DNA from 3 places in the Specibacter sp. BI4 genome. Region 1 is predicted to be linked to each of the others. Evidence: predicted binding sites of a transcription regulator. Region 1 holds the regulator's gene; each other region holds the start of a gene.
The links. The regulator HrcA, encoded in region 1, represses chaperone genes, less so after heat shock. The targets are predictions, from matches to a motif close to TTNGCACTCGNNNNNNNCGAGTGCNAA.

Region 2: a site for HrcA is predicted at 2,757-2,783, ahead of AC1L6K_RS05800 (FmdB family zinc ribbon protein). Genes of this name have one in related genera too.
Region 3: a site for HrcA is predicted at 4,147-4,173, ahead of groL (chaperonin GroEL). Genes of this name have one in related genera too.

What each region holds. Positions count from the first base shown of each region.
Region 1 covers NZ_CM155265.1:2,634,408-2,640,325, reverse strand. Annotated here, with positions in the region: gene AC1L6K_RS12115 (GerMN domain-containing protein) at 1-994, shown strand, start outside; gene AC1L6K_RS12110 (16S rRNA (uracil(1498)-N(3))-methyltransferase) at 1,153-1,929, opposite strand; gene dnaJ (molecular chaperone DnaJ) at 1,936-3,075, opposite strand; gene hrcA (heat-inducible transcriptional repressor HrcA) at 3,110-4,123, opposite strand; gene AC1L6K_RS12095 (DUF3097 domain-containing protein) at 4,373-5,221, shown strand; gene AC1L6K_RS12090 (DUF4870 domain-containing protein) at 5,279-5,671, shown strand; gene hemW (radical SAM family heme chaperone HemW) at 5,772-5,918, opposite strand, start outside.
Region 2 covers NZ_CM155265.1:1,234,646-1,240,563, reverse strand. Annotated here, with positions in the region: gene AC1L6K_RS05820 (hypothetical protein) at 1-178, opposite strand, end outside; gene AC1L6K_RS05815 (GNAT family N-acetyltransferase) at 396-1,010, opposite strand; gene galU (UTP--glucose-1-phosphate uridylyltransferase GalU) at 1,015-1,917, opposite strand; gene AC1L6K_RS05805 (5-formyltetrahydrofolate cyclo-ligase) at 1,998-2,681, shown strand; gene AC1L6K_RS05800 (FmdB family zinc ribbon protein) at 2,837-3,187, shown strand; gene AC1L6K_RS05795 (SAF domain-containing protein) at 3,448-4,098, shown strand; gene AC1L6K_RS05790 (hypothetical protein) at 4,125-4,610, opposite strand; gene AC1L6K_RS05785 (AAA family ATPase) at 4,646-5,918, opposite strand, start outside.
Region 3 covers NZ_CM155265.1:4,176,334-4,182,251, reverse strand. Annotated here, with positions in the region: gene AC1L6K_RS18950 (threonine/serine exporter family protein) at 1-34, shown strand, start outside; gene AC1L6K_RS18945 (siderophore-interacting protein) at 152-1,006, opposite strand; gene AC1L6K_RS18940 (uracil-DNA glycosylase) at 1,084-1,848, opposite strand; gene AC1L6K_RS18935 (DUF3263 domain-containing protein) at 2,083-2,361, shown strand; gene AC1L6K_RS18930 (LytR C-terminal domain-containing protein) at 2,404-2,991, shown strand; gene AC1L6K_RS18925 (TM2 domain-containing protein) at 3,229-3,738, opposite strand; gene groL (chaperonin GroEL) at 4,335-5,918, shown strand, end outside.

The DNA of each region.
Region 1 (5,918 bases):
CTCCGCACCTCCAAGGCGCTCCGGCGCCTCTGCTGGTGCGGCCTGCCGGCAGCGCCGCACCTTGGAGCGCATGTGCATGGTGGACAGAATCGCCATTATTGGCCTGTCGATTTCCCTTGCCCTTGTTGGCTGCACACCCACTGGCGCGAACGACGGCGATGTGCCAATGCCCACAACGGATGCCTCGATGTCTTCCGGACTCGTCACAAGCGCCCCCCTGGAGACTGCAACGGCCTCGCAAACTCTGCCGGTGTATTGGTTGGGCCACAGCAATGACGACGTTTTCCTGTACCGCGAATTCGTCCCCGCCGACTCGACTGACGAGCCCATGGTGGCCGCGCTGCGGACCATGATGGGCAGCAAGCCCCATGACCCGGACTATTTTTCGCTTTGGAACAGCCCGTCGCGGATTGGCGCCTCCATCTCCGCAAAAAATATCATCACCGTTGACATTTCAGCCGACGCCTTTGGCAATAAAGTCGATGCGGGCATGGCCGAACGATCCATGTCCCAGCTGGTTTACACCGCAACCGCTGCGGCTGCCATGGCAGGGCTTGTCGACACGGGAACATCGATACAGGTCTCCGTCCTGGTCGACGGGCACACCGGCTACAAGGCTTTTGGCCATGTCCCCCTGGACAAGCCCTTGACCCGCAATGCCGGGTTTGTGGCCCCCGTCTGGATTATTGACCCGGCCGACGGGTCCACGTACACGAACAAGCCGCTTAAAGTCGGCGGACAGGGCGTGTCAGACTCGGGAAGCCTTGCGTGGTCGCTGGCCCACGTCAACGACGGCACCGTTGGGGAACAGTATTTGAGCGGGACCGTGGCCACTGGGCAGGTCCCTAATGAATTGAGCGAGTTCAGTTTCAGCCTGGTTCCGCCACCCGGCAGCTACGAGCTGTCCGTCTTCATCAGCGACCCGGCAGCCCCCGACAAAAAAGTCGGCGTGGACACGAAGAGGGTAACCATTGGCGGATCCGCCACCAAGTAGATTCGCCCGCCCTGCTCCCCACCACCCCCACCCCCACCCTCACCCCCATCAGATCTGACCCGCAGTTGTGGTCGTAAAACAGCCCAAAATCGGCGTTTTTACGACCACAACTGCGGGTCAGTTTTGCAGGGAGGTTGTTGGTGGGCGCGGGACGGTGACTACCAGCGGCCCAGTTCCTGGCTGAGCAGCACGACGGCGGCGGGGCCGGCGGTCGAGGAGCGCAGCACATGCCTGCCCAGGAGCGCGGTCCGGGCACCTGCAGCGACAAAGGCTTCGACTTCTGCCGCGCTCATGCCGCCTTCGGGGCCGACAATCATCAGCACGCCCGCCGGGCCTGCCGACTGCTGCCGGCCGCTGTTCCCGAACCACTCCCGGGCAATCGTCGCCACCGAATCCACGGCGTCTTCGTGCAAAATCAAGGCCAGGCCGGCGTCCGCAATGAGTTCGCAGACGGCTGCGGTGCCAGCCAGGGATCCCACCCTGGGCACCGAGGCCCGCCTGGCTTGTTTCGCGGCGGCGGCCACGACCTGGCGCCACTTCTCCGGCCCCTTGACTGCCTTGTCCATCTTCCAACGCACAATTGAGCGTTCCGCCTGCCACGGCACCACGGTGTCGATGCCCAATTCGGTGGCCATTTCAATGGCCAGTTCGTCCCGGTCCCCCTTGGCCAGGGCCTGGACCAAGGTGAGCTCAAGGGCGGGGGCGGGCTCGGGCTGCACAGCCTCAACGAGGACCGTCAGGGTGCCCTTGCCGGCGTTGGTGACGGTGCAGACCAAACGCAGCCCTGCGCCGTCGCACACGTCAACAGGTTCGCCGGCAGTGAGCCGCTTGACGGTGGTGGCGTGGCGGCCCTCAGCCCCGTCCAGGGTGAAGTGCGCCCCGGGCACGAGTCCGGCCAGCAGCTCCGGGGCGGCGTGGAAGACAGGGTTGCTCATGGCCGCTTAGAGGCTGCCGAACTTGTCACGCAGCTTGGCGAACATGCCGCCGCTGGTGACGAGCTTGCCTTCACTGTACGTCTCGCCGCGCAGGGCCGCCAGCTGCTTCAGCAGCTCTTCCTGGGCGGCGTCGGGCTTGGTGGGCGTTTCTACGTGGACGTGGACCTTCAAGTCCCCTCGTCCGAAGCCGCGCAGGTGGGTGACCCCGAGGCCGCGCAGATTGATGACTTCCCCGGCTTGGGCGCCCGGCTTGATGCTGATCGGCTGCTCGCCGTCGAACGTCTCAAAAGTGAGCTCGGTGCCCAGTGCCGCAGCCGTCATGGGGACACTGAGTGTTGCGTGCAGGTCATCGCCCTCACGCATGAAGGCGGGGTCATTGTTGACCTTCATCTCCACGTACAGGTCACCGGCGGGCCCACCGGCGGGGCCGGCCTCGCCCTGGGCGCCCAGCTGGATCCGGGTCCCCGTGCTGACGCCGGCAGGGACCTTGATGGTGAACGCGCGGCGGTCGCGGATGCGCCCTTCCCCCATGCACTCGTTGCAGGGGTCAAGGATCATGGTGCCAAAGCCCTGGCAGGAGTTGCAGGTTGCCAGCGTCATGACATTTCCCAGGATGGAGCGCATGGGGCGCTGGATCTGGCCGCTTCCGTGGCAAACGTCGCAGGTGGTGGGCGCCGTGCCCTTGCGGCAGCAGCTGCCGTCGCAGGTGGGGCACGTGATGGCGGTGTCGATTTCAAGCTTTTTGTTCACGCCAAAGACTGCCTCACGCAGTTCCACACGGACGGTGATGAGGGCGTCCTGGCCGCGCCGCGTGCGCGACGCCGGACCTCGTCCGCCGCCACCGCCCCCGCCGCCGCCAAAGAACGTCTCGAAGATGTCCTGGAACGCAAAGCCCTCGCCGCCACCGCCAAAGTTGCCGGCGCCGTTGTCGTTGCCGTTTTCATTGCCAGTGGTGTCGTAGACGCGCCGCTTTTGCGGGTCGGAGAGAACCTCGTAGGCATGGGTGACAGCCTTGAAGCGGTCCTGTGAATCCGGGGCGTCGTTGACGTCCGGATGAAGCTTGCGGGCAAGCTTGCGGTAGGCCTTCTTGATTTCCTCGGCTGTCGCGTCGCGGGCGACACCCAATGCATCGTAGTGATTACTCAAAATGTTGCTCTCTTTACGTGGAAACGGTGGCCGCTTAACCGGCCAGAATTCTAGATAGATATTGTGCCACTGCGCGTACGCTGGACATGGTGTTGGGGTAGTCCATCCGTGTCGGCCCGACTACACCGAGTTTGGCGGTTTCACCGGGGCCGTAGCTGCTCGCCACAACGGATGCCTCGGCAAGGGAATCGTGGGGGTTTTCGCGGCCTATGACCACTGCCATCCCCAAGGAATCCTGTGCCATTGCCTCAAGCAGCCGCAGCAGCACAACCTGTTCCTCAAGCGCGTCAAGGACAGGGCCGATACTGAGCGGAAAATCATTGTTGGACCGGGCCAGGTTGGCCGTGCCGGCCATCACGATCCTGTCTTCGCGGGCACTGCGGGCCAACATCGCCAGCCCCTGGGCGAGCCGCCCCGCCGGGCCCTGGTCGGCGTGCGGCACGCCCGGCGGAATCCTGGCGGCGGCGGCAGCCAGACCCGCGACGGCCACCCCGTGCAGCCCGGCCAGGAATACCCGGCGAAGCCCCGCCAGCGCGGCATCGTCGAGGGAAACCCCGACGTCGATCACGTTTTGCTCCACCTTGCCGGAGGCCAGAATCAACACAACCAGCACCTGGTGCCCGGTCAGGGACACAAACTCAATGTGGCGCACAGTGGCGGCCGTGGATCTGGGGTACTGCACGACGGCGACCTGGTTGGTCAGCTGCGCCAGTGCCCGCACGGTGCGTTCCAGCACGTCGTCAAGGTCGGTGGAGCCCTCGAGCAGGACCGAGATCGCGCGGCGTTCGGCGGCCGAGAGCGGCTTCACCGAGGACAGCTGGTCGACGAAGAGCCGGTAACCCTTGTCTGTGGGGATGCGGCCCGAGCTGGTGTGCGGGGCTGTGATCAACCCCTCTTCCTCAAGGGCGGCCATGTCGTTGCGGATGGTGGCACTGGAAACGCCAAGGTGGTGCCTGTCAACCAAAGCCTTGGAACCGACGGGCTCGCGCGTATGCACATAGTCTTCAACAATGGCCCGCAGAACCTCCAACTTGCGTGGTTCACTCATGCCCGGCACCTCCTGTTCTCTGGCACTGATCCTGTAATTGCTGCAGCTGTTGCTGCAATGGGGCAGACAAAGCCCGCATTGGCACTCTACCCAACCAACTGCTAAGTCTAATACCTTTTCACCGACCCACCCATGGCCGCAAACGCCAACAATGCACCCGCGGGCGCACTGGCACCGGCTAGCATGGGTTTTCACCCCGCAGCGTTCGCCATGAGCGTTGCCTCGAACGCCAAGAGTCAGGTTTTTTACGTGCACTACAACCAATGGGGACCCCAAGATCTCAGTGCACCGCCCCCGCGCACCCTGCGCAAGGTTGACGCCCGCCCCGGGCTGGTTGTGGAGGACGTCCAGTCCGGGTGGGTGGGGGCGGTGGTCCGTTTGGAGAAGTCCGGCGGCATGCACATTGTAGAACTTGCCGACAGGCGCGAGAAAATCCGGGCTTTCCCCCTCGGCTTTGGCTTCCTGCTGGAAGGCGAGCCCGTCGAGCTTGTGGCACCCGTGCACAGCGCCCCCAAGGAAAAGCTGCGCACCGCATCCGGATCCGTCAAGGTGGCCGACACCCGGGCCAGGGTGGCCAAGGCCAGCCGCATTTGGGTTGAGGGGAAGCACGACGCCGAACTGGTCGAGAAGGTCTGGGGAGACGACCTGCGGGTGGAAGGGATAGTGGTTGAGCCCTTGCGCGGCATTGACGACCTGGCCGCCGCGGTGGCCGACTTCTCCCCCGGGCCCAACCGCCGACTGGGCATTTTGGTTGACCATCTGGTGCCCGGCTCGAAGGAAACACGGATTGTGGCCAATCTCATGAAAGCCCCGGGCATGCACAAGAATGTCCTGGTGGTGGGACACCCCTACGTTGACGTGTGGCAGGCCATCAAGCCTGCCACGTTGGGCATCCCTGCATGGCCTGTTATCCCGCGATCCATGGAGTGGAAGCTCGGCATCCTCAAGGCCTTCGGCTGGCCCCACACGACGGCCGAAGACGTTGGGATTGGCTGGCAGCGGTTGCTGTCCAGGGTCAATTCCTATGCGGATCTGGAACCGTCACTGCTGGGGCGTGTCGAAGAGGTCATCGATTTCCTCACGGCACCGGTATCCTAGTGCAGAGGCCGGTTTTCTTCCGGACCCGCAGTTTCGCTTGTTGAAAGGCCCGTCATTGTGAGTCAACCGGTAAACCAAAAATCTGGTGCCCCCCAGCTGCCGCTCACCCCGTCAGAAGAGAGGCAGTGGGCCTTTATCGCCCATTGCGGCGGCATCCTTGGCTGTGTTCCGTCCCTGCTGATCAATAAGGTGCTTGGCCCCCGGGGCAGGTTTACTGCCCAGGAATCACTTGAAGCGCTGAACTTCACGCTGCCGCCGACAATTGCCGCCGTGCTCCTGAACGTTTTAGCCCTGGTATTTTCGTTCTTCAGCCCGTCAATGGCGACAACCTGCTCAATGCTGGCACTGCTGATATGGGCCGTGCTGACAGTTTTCTCGGTCATCGCCGCGGTGCAGGTCAACAAGGGCCAACCGTACCGTTACGCCTGGAACCTGCGCCTGCTCAAGTAACTCAGGCACAAATAACTCAGGCACAATCTGACCCGCAGTTCTGGTTGTCAATCGGCATGATTTCGCCGGTTTCACAACCACAACCGCGGGTCAGTTTTTGTTAATCCAGGAGGGCGCGGGTTACTGCGTCGCCCAGGAGCCGGCCCTTCAGCGTGAGGACGAGTGTCCCGGCGAAGGCCTTGAGCGGGTCAACGAGTTCCTGGGCGATGAGCCCGGCAACAGCCTTTCGGCCGCCCGGTGACAGCGT
Region 2 (5,918 bases), 1.4 Mb from region 1:
CCATCGAAAACACATTGAGCGCGCCCGAGATGCCCGCAGTAAACAGCGCAATCAAGCCCAAAAGGGCAATAAAAGTCCTGCTCCAACGAATTCTCAGCGAATTCCCAGCAGCCGAGGGCATGGCCGTTGAAGGTCCCGGCTCCACGTGGGTGTGGGCGTCGGAAGTAATGCTTTCCATTGACGTCTCCTGCAACTGCTGGATTGAGTGGACTGGCAACTCGTGTCCGGCCACATTTCAACCCTAAAGGGGAAACATGTCCCTACTGGCATTACTGGCGGTGTGTCGCCAGGTAAGGGAAGAAATCCGTGTCTTCTGATGCCCGACGTCGGGCCGGCCCACCCGCCGCCGGGGCCGGCTGCCCTGAGGCGGCTGACGTGTGGCGGGCTCGCTGGTGCTACCGCGCTGCCAGCCATCGGTTGAGGATTCCCCCGGGAACTTCCTCAGCGGTGAGCGCGAAACTGCGGTGGTCGGCCCACTGGCCGTTGATGTGCAGGTACCGCGGGCGCAGACCCTCGTCCCGGAATCCCAATTTCTGCACCACCCGGAGGCTGGCCGCGTTTTCCGGCCGGATGTTGATTTCCATCCGGTGCAGGCCCAGCTGCTGGAAACAGTGGTCGGTGGCCATGGCCACCGCCGTCGGGACAATGCCGCGCCCTGCACGCCCCTGGTCAACCCAATACCCCAGGGTTGCCGACATGGCGGAGCCCCACATGATTGATGACACCGTCAGCTGGCCCACAATGGCCGGCCTGGGCCGGTCGGGCATCCGCTCGGTGATGATGAACGGCAGGGCCGAGCCCTCGCGGGCCTGCCTGTTCAAGACCCGCACCATCCCCGAATAGGTGGGCAGCTCGCCCTGCCCGGCGGGGTTGCTGGCCTCCCACGGCTGCAGCCAGGCTGAATTGCGGTTGCGTACGCGCGTCCACTCGGCCTTGTCGCGAAGCTTGATGGGGCGCAGGACCAAATCACCACATTCCAAGGTCACCGGCCAGATAGCCTGCCCCCACACGCAACTAGCCCTTGAAGTCGGCTGTGAACCCGCTCAGCCAGTCGCGCAGGTCATCGCCGAGTTCTTCGTTTTCGCAGGCGAGGGTGACGACTGCCTTCAGGTAGCTGAGCTTGTCACCGGTGTCGTATCGACGGCCGGAGAACACGACGCCGTACACGCCGCCGCCCTCGCCCTCCATGGTGGCAAGGGTCTGCAGGGCGTCGGTCAGCTGGATCTCATTGCCACGTCCCGGAGGCGTGTTTTCGAGAACCTCGAATACGGCCGGGTGCAGCACGTAGCGGCCGATGACGGCCAGGTTGGAGGGTGCTTCCTCAACTGAGGGCTTCTCCACGAGATGGTTGACGCGGACATAGTTTTCGCCCTCGACAACGCTCATGTCGGCACAGCCATAAGAGGAAATCTTGTCTTGCGGAACCTCGATCAAGGCAATGACGGAGCCTCCGGTGCGTTGTTGCACCTCGATCATGGTGGTCAGCAGCTCATCGCGCTCGTCGATCAGGTCATCACCCAGGAGCACGGCAAACGGCTCGTCGCCCACATGGGTTTTGGCACGCAACACTGCGTGGCCCAGGCCCTTGGGGTCGCCCTGGCGGACGTAGTGGATTTCGCCCAGCTCGGTAGCGTGTTGGATCGCGTTGAGACGCTCGGTGTCGCCCTTTTCCTCCAGCAGCTGCTCCGTCACGGGAACACGGTCAAAGTGGTCTTCCAGGGCTCGCTTGTTGCGCCCTGTAATCATCAGCACGTCGGTCAGGCCGGCACTGACGGCTTCCTGAACCACGTACTGGATGGCAGGCTTGTCCACGACCGGCAGCATTTCCTTGGGCATTGCTTTGGTTGCGGGCAAGAAACGTGTTCCCAAGCCTGCAGCGGGAATTACGGCCTTGCGTACAGTTTTTGCAGAAGTCATGCCCTTAGGTTAGCTGAAACAGCCCGAAAACCACGGATAATGGCAGCAGCGATAGTTTTCACAGCCCCGACAGGACCAGCATGAGCACACTTGAGAAGGCAGCGTGGCGCGCCACGCTGCGTGCCCGCCGCACGGAAGCCCGCTCCGACACTTCGGCCGCCGCGTGGGCTGCACTTGGCGTGGACTTGTCCCGGACGGCACTGCGATGGCTGGGGACTCTCGGTTCCTTCGCCGATGCGGCCGGAGGCGCGGATGGCCGTGCGGGTGGCGATGCGGGTTCCGGCCACGCCGCCGGAACTGCCGTGTGCGCTTACATTTCCACGGGTGGCGAGCCGCCGACAGATGCGCTCCTGGAGGCCTTGGCGGCTGCCGGGCACACCGTCTATGTTCCCGTGTGTGAACCCGGCAAGCAGCTCAGCTGGACGCGCTGGCATGCGGGCGTGGAGCTGGTCCGAAGCAGCCTTGCCCCTGTCATGGAACCACCAGGGCCCCGGCTCCCCTTCAACCGGTTGGATTCCGTTCAGGCGATCTTCGTCCCGGCACTCGCCGCGGACGACTCAGGGGTGCGGCTGGGACAGGGCGGCGGCTACTATGACAGGTTTTTGGCGGGGGCCGCCTCGGTTCCCGTCGCCGCCGTCGTCCATGACCATGAAGTTCTGGCAGCGGGGCTGCTCCCCCACGACGCCTTGGATGTGCCTGTTGATTGCCTGATCACCCCGGCCGGACACATCCTGGTGGGATCCGGTGCCGACAGTCTTCAATGAAGCCCCGGCGTCTGCAACACTGAAGCGTCGGGAATGACCAGGCTCCGGCGGGCGTTTTAGCTGCAGATGGTAGAATCAGCACTTGGGACCATGGACTGCCAGCCACGCGACTGGTGATCACAGGGTCCCGACGCATGTATCCAGGAGGAAATTCAGTGCCCACGTACGCCTACGCCTGCAAAGATTGCGGCCACGCCTTTGACATCCAGCAGTCGTTCACCGACGATTCCCTGACTGTCTGCCCGGAATGCCGCGGAAACCTGCGCAAGAAGTTCAATTCGGTGGGTGTCGTGTTCAAGGGCTCGGGTTTCTACCGCACTGACTCACGCTCTGCCGCCAGCTCGATTCCGGCAGCTTCCGCCGCAGGCGCTTCCGACTCCGCAAGTGCGTCGGCCGGCAGCTCCGCTGCGGCCAAGTCCTCGGAGTCAAGCAGCGCGACTTCAAGCAATTCTGATTCAGGCAGCAAAGGGGCCAAGAGCCCGGCAACCGCCGGCGTGTCCAGCTAACAACGGACCGCCGCTGCAAGGTCCGTGCACGGGCCATCGCATTTCCCCAGTAATTCCCCCACAGGCCCAGCTGGCCCCGAGGCTGTCCACATTCAGTTGAGCACCCCTGTTGCGGGCCCGCCAGGCGGGCCTAGCGTTGGCTCATGAAGCCCGCACGCACTCCCCCAAGCCCGCCCGTTTATCCGGGGCCCGCCTGGAGCTCCCGTTCCTGGTCGGGACGTGCTGCGGCGCCGTCGCCCCTCCAAAGGATTCTTCGGCTCATGGCGCGCCGCCGGCGGCTGTTCGCGGCCCTCCTGCTCTGCGTTGCGGCGGCCGTTGCCGTCCAGCAGCTCACCCCGGCAAGCCCTGCCACCACCACCGTGCTGGTTGCGGCCCGTGATCTGCCGGCAGGCCACATTCTTGCCAAGGACGACGTGCTCGCCGCCACGGTGAGTCCCCGCATGGTGCCCGACGGCGCATTGCTCCCGGCCGCTGGCACGGCCGCGTCTGCGACTGGTACCGGCGTGCCCGGCAGCTGGGAGGGAGGGCAGGTGTCCGGTCCCGTCCGCCGCGGCGAAGTGCTCACGGATGCATCGCTGCTGGGAAACGGCCTGCTGATTGGGTCCCCTTCCGGCAGCCAGGCCGTGCCCCTGCGGCTGAGCGATCCGTCCACACTCGCCCTGCTGCACCAGGGCCAGCTGGTCACGGTTGTGTTGAGCAGCACCCAAGGCATGGACGGGCCCGTCAGCAATGAGGTGCTGGCAGAAAATGTGCCTGTATTGTGGACACCTTCCCTGGCCCGGTCGGGCGGAGGGCTGCTCCCGGCACAGGAAAACGAGGGAATTGTCGTCGTGGCGGCGTCAGCCAGCCAGTCCGTCCAGCTGGCAGGCGCCATCAACCGCGGAAAGGTATTCCTGATCCTGCTGAATTGATGCGCAGACGCCCGGCTGGCGGCCGGTTAGTTCCTGGCGGCTTTGACGGCCGCGAAGTAATTGTTTGGCGCAGGCAAATAGCACAAGCCGGCGGCGATGCCACCGAGTACGAGCTGTGCCGCGGTGGTCAGGCCCTGCGGCAGGGTGAATCCGACCAGCTGAGTCAAGGTCAGCACCACCAGCACGCCCACCGCAACCCTGGCCCAGGTCCGGCCCTTGTGCAGAAAGAAGGCAAACAGCAAATACGCGCACACGGTGGCAACACCGGCCAGGAGCACTGTGATCACACCCATGTTCCGCATGGATTCAAGGCTCGGCACGGATCCGCTCATGGTGTCGATCTGGGCTTGAATCGACACGAGGCGGTCAGGCGACACTGCGTAGGCCACTGCCATGATCGAGGCCACTACCTGCACTGCTGCGGCAACAACCAGCAACCACGCGGCCACAGCCACCGGTCGTGGAGCTGCCGGTTTGGGTGTCCCGGTGTTCTTGTCCTTGAACGCGCCCATGCCCGGTATTTTCGGTGGTGTGGCCACGCCCGTCCTCAGCCCCAATGCGGGGGCTTGTTCTCGCGCAGCCATGCGTCATGGCCGCGGTCGGAGGGCGCGTCGCCCCATGTGTGGTCGGCGTCGTTGGGAGCCACCTTGGGCAGCAAGGTCGACTCCGTTGCCGGTGCCGTCATTGACGACGTTGACGTCGGGGCATCGTCAGCTGCATTGCCGGCCGGCGTCTCTTGGGCCCCACTCACTGCTGTCACGCTCTCTTCACTGGTCCTTGATATTTCTGCATCCTTGGCGGGCCGCGAATCGTTTACGGCCACCTCGCCCGACGGCACGTTTGCAGCGTCCCCTGAGGCTGCGTTGTCCCCTGCGGCCCGTTCCGGGGCAGCGCCGGTGCGGTGCCGTGAGCGGGGCGAATCGATCACGGCTGTCATTGACGCGTCATCGGATGTGCCCAGCAGGGATGCCAGCTCAGCATCTCCGCTGGTCGCAGGCAGTCTCAGATACTTGCCAATCTGGTCGGCACAGCTGGACGGGTCCGTAAAGACTTCAATCGTCCACAGCGGAACATACCGCCAGCCCAACCGCTCAAGCATCTGCGGCCGCAACCGGCTTCGTTCGCGCACGCTCATGTTCTGGTATCGGGCCGTGCCATCCGATTCAACAGCCACCGGGTCGGGAATTTCATGGTCTTCCCGGCCAAGCAGCTGGACGGGATCCGGGGCAGCTGCCATGTCCAGGGCGCCGTCGTAATGGTGCCACACACGCGCACCACGGGCACGAAGCCTGTCAGCCAAATCTGCCACCAGGGGATCCTCACCGGTGTCGCGCTCACTGTCGAGGGCGCGTGTTGCCGGTGTGCCCAGCAAGGAGTTCCCGGCAAGTTCACGGTCAAGGAGTTCGAAGAAATCAACGGCACCAAAACTCAGCCTGCTTTCGTCCAAATCCTCGGGACGGAAGCACGTGACAATGTGAATGTGGGTCCGGGCCCGGGTCATGGCCAAGGCAAACTTGGCACGGCCGTCAGGCTCGGACAAGGGCCCGAAGCCGTGCAGCGCGCGACCATGCGGGGTGCGGCCAAAGCCCAGGGAGAAGATGACCCGATCCCTGACAAGTCCCGCCGCCCTGTCCACGGTGACCACACGGAACGACTCAGGACCCGAGGCAAAGAATTCAGCCAGCAGCGGATGGTTGGCCATTTGCAGGCGGATGGCCTGGGCCACCCTCACCGCGTGTCGCTCGCTGGCAGTGATGATGGCCAGCGATTCGCGGGGCCGCACCCTGGCGTGCTCGAAGACCAGGTCAACAATCCGGTTG
Region 3 (5,918 bases), 1.5 Mb from region 1:
CCACAGGCTCAAGCGCAGCAACCGCCGGCGGTAAGTGCCTTTTGCATCTCGGCGGCCGTCCGCCCCGTGAGTCGCGGACGGCCTTCGGCGCCCCAGCTGCGGCGTCGGCAAGAACGTCGGCAAGAACCTTGGCAAAAACGCCGGCCGCGGGCTACAGGATTTTGCCGATGGGCTGCTTCTTCTCGGCCTGGAACTTGTCCTCGGTGCGCCCGTAGGCCCAGTAGCCGGAGAGCGACACCTGCGAACGTTCAAGGCCGCGCTGCTTGAACAACAGCTCGCGCATCGCCTTCATGTATTCACGTTCGCCGTGGACAAAGGCGTCGACCAAACCGGCCGGCCACGGCCCGTTCGCGACGGCGTCAAGGAGCGCCGTGCATTGGTCCGGTGCCGTACCGTTGCGGAAAACCCAGGTGAGCTCAACGCCGTCGGGCTTCTCCAAGGGCTGGATGTCAGCGGCGGTGTCAGCCTCGATGTAGGCGTGGCCGAGGGCGCCGGCCGGGAGCGATTCCAGCGCGGTGGCAATGGCCGGCAGGGCCGACTCGTCGCCGGCAAACAGGTGCCAATCGGCGTCGGGGTTGGGCTTGAAAGCGCCCCCAGGGCCACTGAAAATGATGCTGTCGCCCGGCGCAGCGGCCGCAGCCCACGGCCCGGCCAGGCCCTCTTGCCCATGCACCACAAAGTCGATCGCGATTTCCTGTGCGGCTGCGTCCACCCAGCGGACGGTGTAGGTGCGGGTCACTGGCCAGTGCTCGGGCGGCATGGTGTCCCGGAGCGCGAACACATCCACCGGCTGGGGATAGTCCACGCCGGGCTGCAGGAAATGAATCTTCACATACATGTCGGTGGCGTCCTTGGCCTCAAATTTCGCCAGCTCGGGGCCGCCGGCAATGACACGCACCATGTGCGGGCTGAGCTGTTCGGTGCGGACCACCCGAAGGGCGATTTGAGCGCGGGGACGGGGCGCGCGGGCCGGTGCTGCGGCAGGGGCGGTGTCGGCTGTTGTCACAGGGGGCTCCTCTTGCCGGACACGGGCCCGGCCTGGTTGGCGCGTCGCTCGCGCCTCGTGAAGTTAGGTTGTCCTAACTAGTCTAGGCCATGGGGAATGGCCCAGTCGATCGGAACGGCGCCTTGCGCTACCAGCAGATTGTTGACGCGGCTGAAGGGCTTGGAACCAAAGAAGCCCCGCGACGCCGACAACGGGCTGGGGTGGACCGACTCGACCACCGCTGTGCCTGCCAGCAGGGGAGCCAGGCGCTGGGCATCCCTGCCCCACAACACACTGACCAGCGGCTTGTTTCTGGCCGCAAGCGCCGCAATGACAGCCTCGGTGACTTCTTCCCACCCACGACGGCGGTGCGAACCTGCCGCTCCGGGCGCCACCGTGAGAACCCTGTTGAGCAGCAGGACACCCTGTCCGGCCCAGGCGGTGAGGTCGCCGTGGGCGGCGGGGGTTATGCCCAGGTCGGCTTCGAGTTCCTTGTAAATGTTGTTCAGGCTGCGGGGGAGCGGACGCGTTGTCCTGTCCACCGAGAATGCGAGGCCCACCGAGTGCCCCGGTGTCGGGTACGGGTCCTGGCCGACGATCAAGACCTTGACCTCCGCCAGGGGCGTGCCCAGCGCACGCAGCACCTGGGTGGGTTGGGGCAGGAAGCGGGTTCCGGCGTCGTACTCCTTGGCCAGCATGGCACCCAAGTTGCGCAAGGTGGCATCCAAGGGGGCCAGTGCTGCTGCCCAATCGGTGGCCATCATGGTCAGGGGAGCGGTGCGCAAGGTGGCCAGGGCCTCCAACTGCCGGGAGTCCCACGGGGCGGGGGCTGGGAGGTCAAAGAGTCCGGGGGTGCTGTCCATGGTCTCCATTGTGGACCATCGGCGGCGGGCGCGCGGTCCATCGCGGCGCCGTTCATTCCTGCACATCGGGAGCCCGCGGGCGGCTCGTCCACAGCAGCCCAAATGACATAGCTGTGATTCGCCCTTATTATGGACAGAGCGGGCCATTGACCATGGGCCGGAACGCGAGAATTTCAAGGGAGGGCTGTTGTGGCCGATGCAGTCCAGCACGGGCAGGACCCGGCGGATAATGCCCTGGCGGACCCGGCCCCAGCGGCGGCATCCCGGGACGGGATCAGCGAACGCGACGGCCAAATGCTTGACCTGGAACGGCAATGGTGGAAATACGCCGGCGCCAAGGAACAGGCCATCCGCGACATGTTCGACCTTTCAGCGACCCATTATTACCAGGTCTTGAACGCCCTGATCGACACGGATGCGGCATTGGCCTATGACCCCATGCTGGTCAAACGGTTGCGTAGACTACGTACGTCACGTCAACAGGCCCGATCCGCACGCCGGCTGGGCAACTGACGCGCCCCTCACCCAACGTACCCACAAGGACAACACTGCACAATGAGTAAATACCCGCGGGATGAATTCGACGCCGTTGAGGAGAGTTCGGCACGCCACGGCGTCCACCGGACCTCGATGGGGCCGCAAAGGCGCTCGTTGATGCCGTTGATGATTTTTGGAATTGCGGTGCTGTGCGTTGGCTTTTTTGCGTTTCTCATCGTGCCCAAGGTGCTCAACAACACCACGCCGCCCCCGGTTGCGGTGAACTCGTCCTCGGCTCCCGCAGCAACCCCGGCGGCTATTCCCACGAAAGCGCCCACACCAGCTCCTGAGGAAGCACCGTCGCCCACTGCTGAGTCCACGCCCGACTCCGTGGTCGACAAGAGTGCTCCGGTGGCAATTTTCAATGCCACCGGCATCTCCGGGCTGGCCGCACGGTACTCCGGGCTCGTCACGGCCGACGGCTGGGCGGTTTCGCAGTCGGCCAACTGGGCGGGGCAGCCCCAGACAACGTCAGTAATCTTCTACAACGGCGTGGAGCAGAAGGCCAACGCGGAAGCACTTGGTGTATTGTTGAACATTCCGACAGTGGTCGACACCGCAGAGCTGGGAGTGCCGCTCTCGGTGGTGTTGGGGCCCGGCGCCTAACTCTCACCACGCATGTCAACGGCCCCCACGTCAATGATGTGGGGGCCGTTGTTGTGCCGGCTCATGCGGGGTGCGGCGGTCCCGGCCGCGGGCCTGGCTGCCTGCACTTCAAAAACTACCCTTCAAGCACAGCGCTTAACATACGACGGAGATGGGCACCTCTCTGCTGAAGGGTGCCCATCTCCGTCGTACTACATACCTTCGGCAACGGCAGACAGGTCCGCCGCGCTCCGGGAATTAGTCTTTGAGCGGGATGCCCTTGGCGTCTGTGCGGTAGCCGTCCTGGCCGATGAGGATCAAGATGCCCTCGACCAAGCCCCAGATTGCCATGACCGGGTAGAGGAAGCCGATGCTGAGTACTGAAACCAGCAGCTGGATCAAGGCGTTCTTGTTCTTGCCCAGGTAAAAGTTGTGGATGCCCAAGCCGCCAAGCAGAATGCCGAGGATACCGGCAACCACCTTGGACTTCTGCTCTCCACCCGGAGCGACACCATACCCCGGCTGCTGGTACCCCTGCTGCATGTTCTGCTGCGGATAGCCCTGCTGGGCGCCTGGCTGCGGGTAGCTCGGAGCCTGCGGTTCCGCCGGCTCCTGGTAGCTCGGGGCGGCTGGGGGCTCGAACGACGCGGGCGCCTCGTAGCTGGGCGGTGCCTGGCTGCCGGCGGCATAGCTGGCGGGCTGGTCGTAGCCGGCAGGAACCTCGGGCTCGGCCGGCGGAGTCTTTTCGGGGTTGATATTTTCACTCATGGTGTCTCCTGGTGCTAGTGCTGTGGCACACGCCGCTGCCGGGAGGCAGGGTGTAAATTGCTTATGCGTGCATCGGAATACTTACAGGCACCACGCTATCTGTTCATGGGGCTCTCCGAAAGAGCAGCCCGCCAGTGAGTCGCGACTGTGACTGTCGGCATCGAATCCAAGCTAAGTGGAGCTCAAACTGTCTCGATGCCAAACAGTGCCGATTCGTACCTATACAAACTGGCTCGTTCCCAGATGGTCGGCATGACGCGTTCGCGGCCTCCGTTGACGCAGCCCGGGGGTGGTTCTTGCCGGCAACCGTGCGGCTTTGCCTGCCCGGTGTGCTTCTGCTGGCGTTCGCCACAAGCCGATACTCGGCTTCCCACTTGCACTCTGTGGTGCCGGGTGCTAATTATTGAGTTAGCACTCTGAGGTGGTGACTGCTAATTATTAGCTGTTCAACCGCCGTCGGAGGATTGAACTTTCCTCATTGGGCGAGGGTTCGCAGCCGGTGTAAATAGATCATTGGCTGGGAATCCGTCCGTCGCGGGCGCCGCAATGAGGATCTCTCTATCCGAAATGACTGTCCCGAAAGGACTGAAGCCTCCATGGCCAAACTCATTGCATTTGATGAAGAGGCACGCCGCGGCCTTGAGCGTGGGTTGAACATCCTCGCCGACGCTGTCAAGGTCACCTTGGGCCCGCGCGGTCGCAACGTTGTTCTCGAAAAAAAGTGGGGAGCACCCACAATCACCAACGATGGTGTTTCCATCGCCAAGGAAATCGAACTTGACGATCCTTACGAGAAGATCGGCGCCGAGCTGGTCAAGGAAGTCGCCAAGAAGACTGACGACATTGCCGGCGACGGCACCACCACGGCCACCGTGCTGGCACAGGCACTCGTCAAGGAAGGCCTGCGCAACGTAGCCGCCGGCGCCGACCCGCTGTCACTTAAGCGCGGCATCGAGAAGGCTGTTGCAGCCGTCATCGAGCAGCTGCTCGCTTCCGCCAAGGAAATCGAGACCAAGGAAGAGATCGCCGCAACCGCGTCCATCTCCGCCGGGGACCCCGAGATCGGTGCACTTATTGCCGAAGCACTGGACAAGGTTGGCAAGGAAGGTGTTATCACCGTCGAGGAGTCCAACACCTTCGGCCTGGAACTCGAGCTCACCGAGGGCATGCGCTTCGACAAGGGTTACATCTCCGCGTACTTCGTGACCGACACTGAGCGACAGGAAACGGTTCTTGAAGACCCGTACATCCTGATCGTGAACTCCAAGGTCTCCAGCGTCAAGGACCTGGTCGCCGTTCTGGAAAAGGTCATGGCGTCCAACAAGCCGCTGCTGATCATCGCCGAAGACATTGAGGGCGAAGCTCTTGCCACGTTGATCGTGAACAAGATCCGCGGCCTGTTCAAGTCCGTTGCAGTCAAGGCTCCGGGCTTCGGCGACCGCCGCAAGGCTCAGCTCGCTGACATCGCCATCCTCACCGGTGGCCAGGTCATCGCTGAAGAAGTCGGCCTGAAGCTCGAAAACACCACACTCGACCTGTTGGGCAAGGCCCGCAAGGTTGTTGTGACCAAGGACGAGACCACGATCGTCGATGGAGCCGGCGATGCCGAAGCCATTGCCGGCCGTGTTGCACAGATCCGTGCCGAGATCGAAAACTCCGATTCCGACTACGACCGCGAGAAGCTGCAGGAACGACTGGCCAAGCTGGCCGGCGGCGTTGCAGTCATCAAGGCCGGTGCCGCAACCGAAGTTGAGCTCAAGGAGCGCAAGCACCGCATCGAAGATGCAGTGCGCAACGCAAAGGCTGCTGTCGAAGAGGGCATCGTCCCCGGCGGTGGCGTTGCCTTGATCCAGGCAGGCGTTACGGCGTTCGAAGGCTTGAACCTGACCGGCGACGAAGCAACTGGCGCGAACATCGTCCGCGTTGCCATCGATGCTCCGTTGAAGCAGATTGCCTTCAACGCAGGCATGGAGCCCGGCGTAGTTGTGGACAAGGTCCGCGGCTTGCCCATCGGCCACGGTCTGAACGCTGCAACCGGCGTTTACGAAGACCTGCTGGCTGCTGGCGTCAATGACCCGGTAAAGGTCACCCGCTCTGCCCTGCAGAACGCGGCATCCATTGCCGGTCTGTTCCTCACCACCGAAGCTGTTGTCGCAGACAAGCCTGAGAAGGCTGCTCCG